DNA from 3 places in the Lentibacillus kimchii genome. Region 3 is predicted to be linked to each of the others. Evidence: predicted binding sites of a transcription regulator. Region 3 holds the regulator's gene; each other region holds the start of a gene.
The links. Region 3 encodes LexA, which represses DNA repair genes until DNA is damaged. Its sites were predicted from a motif close to CGAACATATGTTCG; they were not measured.

Region 1 (3,290 bases), 420 kb from region 3:
AAAAGGCGTGGAACCGACTGTGAAAGAAGAGCAGCCTGATTATTACTTTACGAATCCTGTCCAGGTTGAAGACAAAATGCTTGCGTATGACCAGACAGGTGACAATATAGGAAACGTGCAGGAGATGCTGTCAGGTTTGGACTATGATCCAGGTCGCACGGATGGTTATTTCAGCCGTGAAACCGAAACAGCGGTTGAGAATTTCCAGGCTGATCATGACCTTGATGCAACTGGCAAAGTTGATGAACAGACAGCCGGCTCAGTTGAATCAGCTATTGTTGATCAGATTCGCGACGGCAAAGATGATAAGCAACTGGCCAAAGCATTGCATGTTTTGTATAAACAGAAATGATCCGCGGGTACACTGCGGATCCATTTTCACAACCGGCAGGAATCGGCTGGCCTAACAGCGAATATATGGACTGAGCTAATTAATAGAGGCAGACAGAAGGGTGATCATCGTGACAGAGAGCTGGTTTATAGAACTGTTAAAAGGAGTGGGACGCTTCTTTTTAAACCCCGTATTATACTGGGCTGTGATTCTCGTTATCCTGACCGGTTATAAACGAATCAAACAAGAACGGCTATCATTTGGTTTTAAGGTATTTGATCTATTTTCAGAGTGGCGAAGAACATGGCCAGTGTCTGTTATTTTCGGACTTATCATATCTGCCGTCACGATTGGCGCGGGGATGGTTTTTTCGCTTGAAACCATTTTGCTGCTGGCCATTGTCACTATTGTCCTTAGTCTGTCGTTACGTCTAACGATGCTGTCACCAGTTTATACGATTGGAATCACGTTTCTGCTTGTTTTAGTTATGCCGCTGGTACTGCAGAATCAGTCACTGATTAATCCAGAATTATTTGAGGCAGTTGATCTGGAAGGGCTTGCTTTATTATCAGGCATTCTTCTGGCAGCTGAAGCCTTTTTGCTGCGCCGGCAGACACGGCGTCATACATTTCCGGCTCTGGAGTTAAGCCGGCGCGGCAATTGGATGGGTGTGCATCATCTTAAAAAAATGGCACTGATTCCGTTTTTCGTTCTGATTCCAACTGGGTCTATACCCGAAATGGCTTCCTTCTGGCCGTATTTTTCAATAAACAATGAAACATACAGCCTCGTATTAATACCGTTTTTACTCGGATGTGATCACGTTGTCAGAAGCGAATTACCGGAGAAGGCCGCGGCCAATGCAGCGAAATGGACGTACATGCTGAGTTTGTTTGTGCTTCTTCTGGCCCTCGGTGGTATTTATGCTGGCTGGCTGTCACTGGTGGCGGTTGCAGCAGGGATAATTGGCCGGGAACTCATTCATTACAGGCATCGCGTGACAGATCAGGTAAAGACGCCATATTTTCAACGCCATGAACGCGGTATTCAGGTACTGGCGGTCATTCCTGGCACACCAGCCGATCGATTAGGTGTTACGGTCGGCGAGGTGATTACGAAGGTGAATGGCAAATCCATTGACACTATTGAGGCATTTTATTATGCACTGCAGGATAGTGGCGCATTCTTCAAGCTGACCGTGGTTGATGATAACGGTGAAGTGCGATTTGTGCAAAGTGCCCTGTATGAAGAAGACCATCATGAATTAGGGATTATCACGGTTGATAAACCCTATCACAACAATAAATCGGCCTGATAAAGACCAGCTAAGCAGCAAGGTTCAAAACATACCTTGCTGCTTATTTTTGTTTCCGGCATATAGCTGCTCAGCACTTTGAAGCCTTTGTGGATGATTTATACCCAATGTTTCGGGTAAAATGGAATTGGCTTAGGTTCAGTAATGAAACGAATATTTGTTCGCATGACCATTAAAATGTGAGTTTAATTATGTTAGAATAGATGCAATGAAGGAACGGAGGTCTTTCGGTTTGGAAAATCAATTTCAGTTAGAAGCGAATTATGAGCCGCGCGGAGACCAGCCTGAAGCGATTAACGAGATTGTTGAAAAAGTGAAGTCCGGCCAGAGGCATCAGACACTCCTTGGTGCTACTGGCACAGGCAAAACTTTTACAGTATCCAATGCCATAGCAGAGATTAATCGGCCAACATTGGTTATTGCTCATAACAAGACACTCGCGGGTCAGCTGTATAGCGAGTTTAAAGAATTTTTTCCGAATAACGCCGTTGAGTACTTTGTGAGCTATTATGATTACTATCAGCCGGAAGCATATGTCCCATCGACTGATACATTTATTGAAAAGGACGCCAGTATTAATGATGAGATTGATAAACTGCGGCATTCAGCAACATCAGCATTGATTGAACGACGTGATGTTCTGATTGTTTCAAGTGTCTCATGTATCTATGGTCTCGGGTCACCGGACGAATATAAAAGCCAGGTTTTGTCACTGAGAATGGGAATGGAAAAAGATCGTGACCAGCTTTTACGGGACTTTGTGGATATTCAGTATGCCCGTAACGATATTGATTTTCAGCGCGGAACATTCCGTGTGCGCGGGGATTCAGTTGAAGTGATCCCGGCCTCGCGTGATGAACACTGTATTCGGATTGAATTTTTTGGTGATGAAATTGATCGGATCCGGGAAGTGGACGCGTTAACCGGTGAAATCGTCGGCGATCGTGAACATGTCGCCATTTATCCGGCTTCCCACTTTGTGACCCGTGATGAAAAGCTGAAAGTAGCGATTGAAAATATTAAAAAAGAATTGAAAGAACAACTCGCGGCATTGCGTGAACAGGATAAACTGCTGGAAGCCCAGCGCCTGGAGCAGCGTACGAATTATGATATCGAAATGATGCAGGAAATGGGCTTTTGTTCTGGTATCGAAAACTATTCGGCTCATCTGACATTCCGTGAACCCGGCGCAACACCCTATACACTGCTGGATTTCTTTCCGGATGACTTTTTGTGTGTTGTTGATGAGTCACACGCCACCCTGCCGCAAATCAGAGGTATGTACAATGGCGACAGAGCACGTAAACAAGTATTGGTTGATCACGGTTTTCGTCTGCCGTCCGCACTCGACAACCGCCCCCTCAAGTTTGGGGAATTTGAAAAAGTCACCAATCAGCTGATTTATGTTTCGGCAACACCCGGTCCATACGAAAAAGAGCATGCGCCGGATGTAACCGAACAGATTATCCGGCCTACGGGATTACTTGATCCCGAGATTCATGTCCGGCCGATTGACGGGCAGGTGGATGATTTGATTGCGGAAATTAAAGACCGGTCGCAGCGCAATGAACGCGTGCTCGTGACAACTTTGACAAAAAGGATGTCTGAGGATTTAACGGACTATTTGAAGGAAATCGGCATTAA
Region 2 (3,290 bases), 730 kb from region 3:
CAGGCAAAGCAGCTGCCGAGGGTCTGATTCAGACAGTTGCAGAAGAAGAAAAAGCTAATGGGCTGCAAGTAGAACTCCTCGACCCGGGAAGTGTCGCGACAGACGTTAATCCGCATGGCGAAAATGACCCGATGGACGTCGCAGCAGGGCTGGTTGACATGATCAGATAGGCTATTTGGCCGTCCCGCAATTATGCTTTTATCACGGTTTACCGGGACTTAGGAGAAAACGCTTCGAAATGGCGTCACCCTGCCAGTAGACGGCGGATGGCGTGCGTACTAAGCAGGAGATATCTAAGTTACTTCAGGTGAATGCTTTTGCGAAAAATTCTGCGTGGGGGAGACTCACGCAGAATTTGCTTTATCAATTGCTGCTTTGTTTGAATGCCCGTTTTATTCTAAATAGGTATTAATCCAATTCAGCATATCATTGAATATTGTATGATTATAGGATGATTCATTTAGTATTTCATGTTCAAGTCCGTCGTATATTCTTAATGATTTATCCTTAGATGCAATTTCACGATAAAACTGAAAAGAATCTTCTGTTGAAACTAAACCATCATGACGGCCATGCATAATGAGGATAGGATCAACAAATGATTCTGGATTTTGTTTTAAAAATTCGATTCCTTCTGCTAAACGATAGATAAGACCCATCGCTATTTTTTTGCTTACCAGGTCATCATATTCATATTTTTCTGCTACCTCTTGATCAGAACAAACGCCATCAGCTAGAGCGTTCTCTACATAATAGTCATCTGACAATGAGGTATCGATTTCCCCGAAAGGACTATTATTCATTCTAGTTGCAGCCCCCGAGGTAATATAGCCATCAATTTTGTTAGGATATTTCGTTCCGTAAAGAGATACCGTATACCCGCCCATACTATGACCGAGTAAAAAAATTTTCCCGCTGTAGTTGGCCCGAGTATATGTCACAATTGCGTCAAGGTCCTCTGTAATTTCATCTACGCGACTATAATAGGTGGATTTGCCTCCCGAGCGTCCATGCCCCCGTTGATCATATCGAATGACATTTATATGATTCGTTTGAAAAAAATCCGCAACTTGATCATAGCGATCTAAATGTTCAGCAATACCATGCGATATAATCAAATTGGCTTTAGGGACAGCGACATCATTCACCTTCGTATATAATTTTGTGCCATCCTCAGATTCTAAATATTTTATGTAATTCAAACGGTCTCACACCTTTCATAGCTCGTCTTACCAAATTTAATCATTTCAATAATAGAAGAAACACCGCTAATTTATCGTACATCATGGCCAACAAATAAACCTCACCCTGGGTTGGCAGCTCGACGTGGGACGAAAGGGGTTCAGTCTATTGTTGACCGCTGATTTACTGCCGGTTTTAATGTACGAAGATTCTGTATAAAGTATACCATAAAAATGTGTTTTGTGAACCATTTAGTTTAATGCTGGTGTTGCAATTTCGATCGGGCATCATTCGTTGTCTCAGTTTATTTGCCATATAAGTAACCATTGGACAATCGCTATTTTTATGATATAATACGAACAAATGTTCTTGAAAGAAGTGATTGTATGGCTGACATTAATGATCGCGGCACTAAAAAATGGACGGCTATGATGATGCCGGAACATGAGGAAATGCTCAGACAGCTATGGCAGGAGCAGGAATATAAAGAAAAACCAATTCTTGATGAACAGAAGCAGATGGAAATCGATACAAAGCTGCAGCTGGCTATAAACGATGATCTGATGATTGAAGCCGAGTACTATGATCACGACTTGCATGATTTTCAAAAAATCCGGGGGAGACTGCTTATGATTGATACGTTTGCCGGTGTTTTAAGATTTGATCAAGCGGACAGCGTTGTATCACTTCCGGATGTGGTCGATGTCGTTGTGGAATAGCTTTTTCTGAATGGGGAGTGGCTGTTGCACTAGCTAATGATGGGCGAGTCATGACCGGAGACTCTATTTCATCTATTAAAAAAGGAGACCAGCCGCAGCTGATCCCCTATTCATTATTAGCCAAGCAGTTTGATGAATGATTGTGTCACGGCGAGCGTTGATTGCGGATTTTGTCCGGTAACCAGGTTGCCGTCTTTTTCAACATGTGATGTCCAGTTAGGAGCGGCGACGTAAATAGCTCCGAGATCACGGATTTTGCTTTCCAGTAAGAAAGGCACATAGTTATCAAGTGTTGTATCGCGCTCTTCCAGATTTGTGAAGGCGTTGACTTTCTTGCCGGCTATAAGCGGTTCGCCGTTCGAAAGTGTGACACCAACCAATCCGGCTGGACCATGACAGACAGCGCCTACTGGTTTATCAGCTTCATAGAAATCACGTAAAAATGTCTGCAGCGTTTGGTTTTCCGGAAGATCATACATGGCACCATGGCCGCCAGGGAGGAATATCGCATCAAAGTTCCGGGGATCCAGCTCATCCAGCTTGACGGTCTCCTCAAGATAGGGCTGTGCATCGAGAATGGCCTGTGGTGTCTGATCATCGATACTGCTTTGATCCACTGGCGATTTGCCGCCCTGTGGACTTGCAACCATAACCGTGTAGCCCTGCTCTTTAAATTCATTGTAGGCTTCTGCAAATTCGGATAGCCATATACCCGATTTGATCTCTTCTGTAATCTTTTCATGATTGGTTACGACCATTAGAATATTTTTAGGCATATTAGTGTGTCTCCTAACGCAAATTTATCCCGTACACTGTTCATCATAAATTGTTGGCGTGAAAAAATAAAGCAGGGTGCTTGAAAGTAGGTATTCGTCACAATATGATCCTTTAATGGGTAAATGTTACAATCGAACTATTCTTTAATTAACGTGCTGGGAGGGTCCCTTTTTGTCTGATGAACAGGACCATTCGTTTCGCGATATGACATTAAAAGATAAAATCGTTACTGTTATTGGCGCCACGCTGTTTATGAGCCTGGTTCTCGGTTTTGTGTTAGCGATGTTCTTCTTTGGTTTTGCGGGTGCATTTGAGCTGCTGGGCGTTCAGTACCAGTCGATTTGGTCCCTTCTGTTGTTTGTGGCCAGCTTTTTTATCCTGGGAACGGTGGTTGATCTGCCGTTTGAGGCGATGGCTGAACTGTCTGTTAAAAATATGACAGGCAGGGGATTCGCATTTTTTGTTCAATTGCTTTTTTCGTTTGCGTCGAACTGGTTAGTTATTGTGGCGGTGGATGCGTTTATAGACAGTATCACACTTTCGGGTGGAACCAAGCTGATTCTTTCATTACTGCTGGCGGTCCTGGACCCTGTATTTGATAATAAACAGAAG
Region 3 (3,290 bases):
TTGGGCCGTGAGACATTAGAAGCTGTTTATGCGGATGTGTTTGGAGGTGAAGATGCCCTTGTCAGACCGCAGATCGTCTCCGGCACACATGCTATTTCTACAGCTCTTTTTGGACTTTTGCGGCCAGGAGATGAACTGCTGTACATCACTGGGAAGCCCTATGATACCCTTGAGTCAGTTATTGGCATCAATAATCAGAACAGTGGTTCATTACATGATTTCTGCGTTACTTATAAACAGAGTGATTTGCTGGAAGACGGTTCTGTGAACTTTTCCGATATAAGGAGTCAAATGTCTGAAAACACAAAAGTTATCGGCATTCAACGATCAAAAGGCTATGATGACCGGCCTTCATTTACCATCGATGATATAAAAGAAATGGTTCAATTTGTGAAATCAATTAATCAGCACGCGATCGTTTTTGTTGATAATTGTTATGGTGAATTCGTTGAAGCATATGAGCCACTGCAGGCTGGAGCCGAAATCATCGCGGGATCTCTGATTAAAAATCCGGGCGGCGGACTGGCTCGGGCCGGTGGCTATATAGTTGGCAAAACGGAACTTATAGAACGGTGTGCCAACCGTTTGACAGCACCGGGTCTTGGCAAAGAGACAGGCGCTACTTTTAATATGCTGCAGGAGATGTTTCAAGGATTGTTTCTTGCCCCGCATGTGGTAGGTGAAGCATTAAAGGGTGCTGTTCTAACAGCAAGATTTCTGGAATTGACCGGCTTCCAGACAAGTCCGCGTTTCGACGCTCGCCGGACAGATCTGATTCAGACAGTAACATTGCACAGTGAGGAAAAAATGATCGCCTTTTGTCAGGCTATCCAGAAAAACTCACCGGTTGATGCTTTTGTCAAACCATATCCGAGCGGTATGCCTGGCTACGAAGACGATGTCATTATGGCAGCGGGCACATTTATTCAAGGTGCGAGCCTGGAATTAACGGCAGATGGACCAATCAGAGAACCATACACGGCGTTTGTCCAGGGCGGACTTACATATGCCCATGTGAAAATTGCGCTTGAGGCAGCGATGAATGAACTGCTTGAACAAAACTTGATGTCAATGAATAGTTGAGTGCAGCAGTAAGCTGGTTCAGCAATAGAGTCTTATTTAAGAGAAATAGAATCTTTGAGAGGTACTCTCGTGGTAAGGAAGCGGAAAGGTAGTCAGAGGAACTGACTGATTATATATAATGAAACGACACTTAATGGAAAGTTGTGTTCGTGCGATCCCAAACAGGGCTTTCATCATATTGCTGACGAAAGCCTTGTTTTTTAATCTATATGCCGGTATAACCCCATCACTTTGCCCAGGATGGTCACATTCTGATAAATGAGCGGCTCCATCGTTGCATTTTCCGGCTGCAGACGGATATGATCCTTTTCTTTAAAGAATCGTTTAACGGTTGCCTCATCTTCATCTGTCATCCCAACGACGATGTCACCGTTCTGAGCAGTATTTTGCTGTTTGACAATGACCATGTCCCCATCAAGTATCCCTGCTTCAATCATACTTTCTCCTTCAATGACCAGAACAAATAAGTTATCGTCAACCCCTGTTAATGAACCGGGCAGTGGTACAAATTCCTCGATATTTTCCACTGCAGTAATGGGGATACCGGCTGTTACTTTACCGATAACCGGTGCATACCGGGGATCTTCTCGTGGTATATGGCTTTCTTCGGACTGATCCAGAACCTCAATTGCCCGTGGTTTTGTAGGATCACGCCTAATGTAACCCTTGCTTTCTAATCGCGCTAAGTGGCCATGAACGGTTGAGCTGGAAGCAAGATCCACAGCTTCTGCAATTTCCCGTACTGATGGCGGGTAGCCTTTTTCAGTTACCTGCTCTTTAATATAGTCTATGATAGCTTGCTGTCGTTTAGACAGTTTTGTCATCTATTAAACACCTCGCACATAGTATTTATTGATATCAGTATATCATGGACATGCCCCCTGAGACAAACATTCGTTCGAATAAAAGCTTGACAGGATCGTGTGTTCGTCTATAATAAGTGTAGACAGTGCGAACAAAAGTTCTAATTTAGCGGAGGTTGTTACAATGTTTGACAAGCTGACGAAAACGGACTTATTCTACTTAACGGCATTTGCTTTGTCATTGATTTTTCTCTATGTTTCCATGGTAACAAGTTCATAGAGCAGGGAGACGGTAGATTGAAAGCTGTTATTTATTGCAGAGTGAGTACAGATAAAAAAACACAGGAAACGTCCTTACACCGGCAAAAAGAAGAACTTATTAAACTAGCTGATAACTATCAATTTATCATAGCAGATTGTATACAGGAACAGGCAAGCGGCTATGATATTAACCGTGATGGCATCTTTCGCATGCTTGACTATTTTTCAGATCATCAGGCTGACAGCTTGCTGATACAGGATGAAACACGGCTGGGGCGGGGTAATTCTAAAATTGCTTTGTTTCATCAGCTGCAAAAACTGGGTGTCTCTATATATACAGTTCAGCAAAATGGCGAACTTGAATTATCCGAGTCAGATTCTATGGTGCTGAAGATCCTGAGTATTGTTGAGGAATATCAGCGGCAGATTCATAATACGAAAATTAAGCGCGGGATGAAACGGGCAGTGGATGGTGGCTTTAATCCGGAGAAGAATTTAAGCAATCGTGATCTGGCTCCCGGGAAGACCCGCAAGTCGTTCCCGATTCAAGAAGTTGTTCGTCTGAGGCAAAATAATATGACGTTTCGTGACATTGCTGATACACTTAACGGGTTGGGCTATTCAGTTTCGAAGGCGACGGTGCACCGCAGGTATCAGGAATATCACAATACTTGAATAACAAATGCTGGACATGTAGTATAAAAAAGATAGGAATCTATGCAATTCCTGTCTTTTTTATAGGTCATTCAGGAGGTTTACAAATGATTGAAAAAGAAAAATTGAATCGAATAAATGAATTAGCACATAAAGCAAAAGAAGACGGACTGACGGACGGTGAAAAAAAAGAACAAAAAGAACTGCGTGAAGAATATCTGCAAAATGTACGGAAATCTTTTAAAAATGAACTCAAGTCTATGTCGGTAAGAGATCCTGCCGGAAATGATGTCACACCGCAAAAGGTTCGGGATCTGCAGAAGAAAAATAAAAAAGAATAGTCAGCATTATCAAGTATAACTTGTTCTATCTGCGTTTTCGTTATAGAATTAAATTGGATATGAATGCTAGCAGAGGAAGGTGTGTGACTATATGTCTGAATCAATTGAAGAATTATCGATTAATACAATCCGGACACTGTCTATTGAT

Region 1: uvrB (excinuclease ABC subunit UvrB) is a predicted target of LexA. The motif match lies at 1,797-1,810, and genes of this name have one in related genera.
Region 2: ACZ444_RS03805 (YolD-like family protein) is a predicted target of LexA. The motif match lies at 1,539-1,552, and genes of this name have one in related genera.

What each region holds. Positions count from the first base shown of each region.
Region 1 is NZ_AP043934.1:987,087-990,376, forward strand. It holds gene ACZ444_RS05365 (S41 family peptidase) at 1-352, shown strand, start outside; gene ACZ444_RS05370 (PDZ domain-containing protein) at 462-1,646, shown strand; gene uvrB (excinuclease ABC subunit UvrB) at 1,855-3,290, shown strand, end outside.
Region 2 is NZ_AP043934.1:674,537-677,826, forward strand. It holds gene ACZ444_RS03795 (SDR family oxidoreductase) at 1-170, shown strand, start outside; gene ACZ444_RS03800 (alpha/beta hydrolase) at 393-1,202, opposite strand; gene ACZ444_RS03805 (YolD-like family protein) at 1,569-1,901, shown strand; gene ACZ444_RS03810 (type 1 glutamine amidotransferase domain-containing protein) at 2,018-2,677, opposite strand; gene ACZ444_RS03815 (YrvL family regulatory protein) at 2,850-3,290, shown strand, end outside.
Region 3 is NZ_AP043934.1:1,407,915-1,411,204, forward strand. It holds gene ACZ444_RS07565 (methionine gamma-lyase family protein) at 1-1,083, shown strand, start outside; gene lexA (transcriptional repressor LexA) at 1,284-1,907, opposite strand; gene ACZ444_RS07575 (YneB family resolvase-like protein) at 2,184-2,822, shown strand; gene ACZ444_RS07580 (DUF896 domain-containing protein) at 2,909-3,142, shown strand; gene tkt (transketolase) at 3,234-3,290, shown strand, end outside.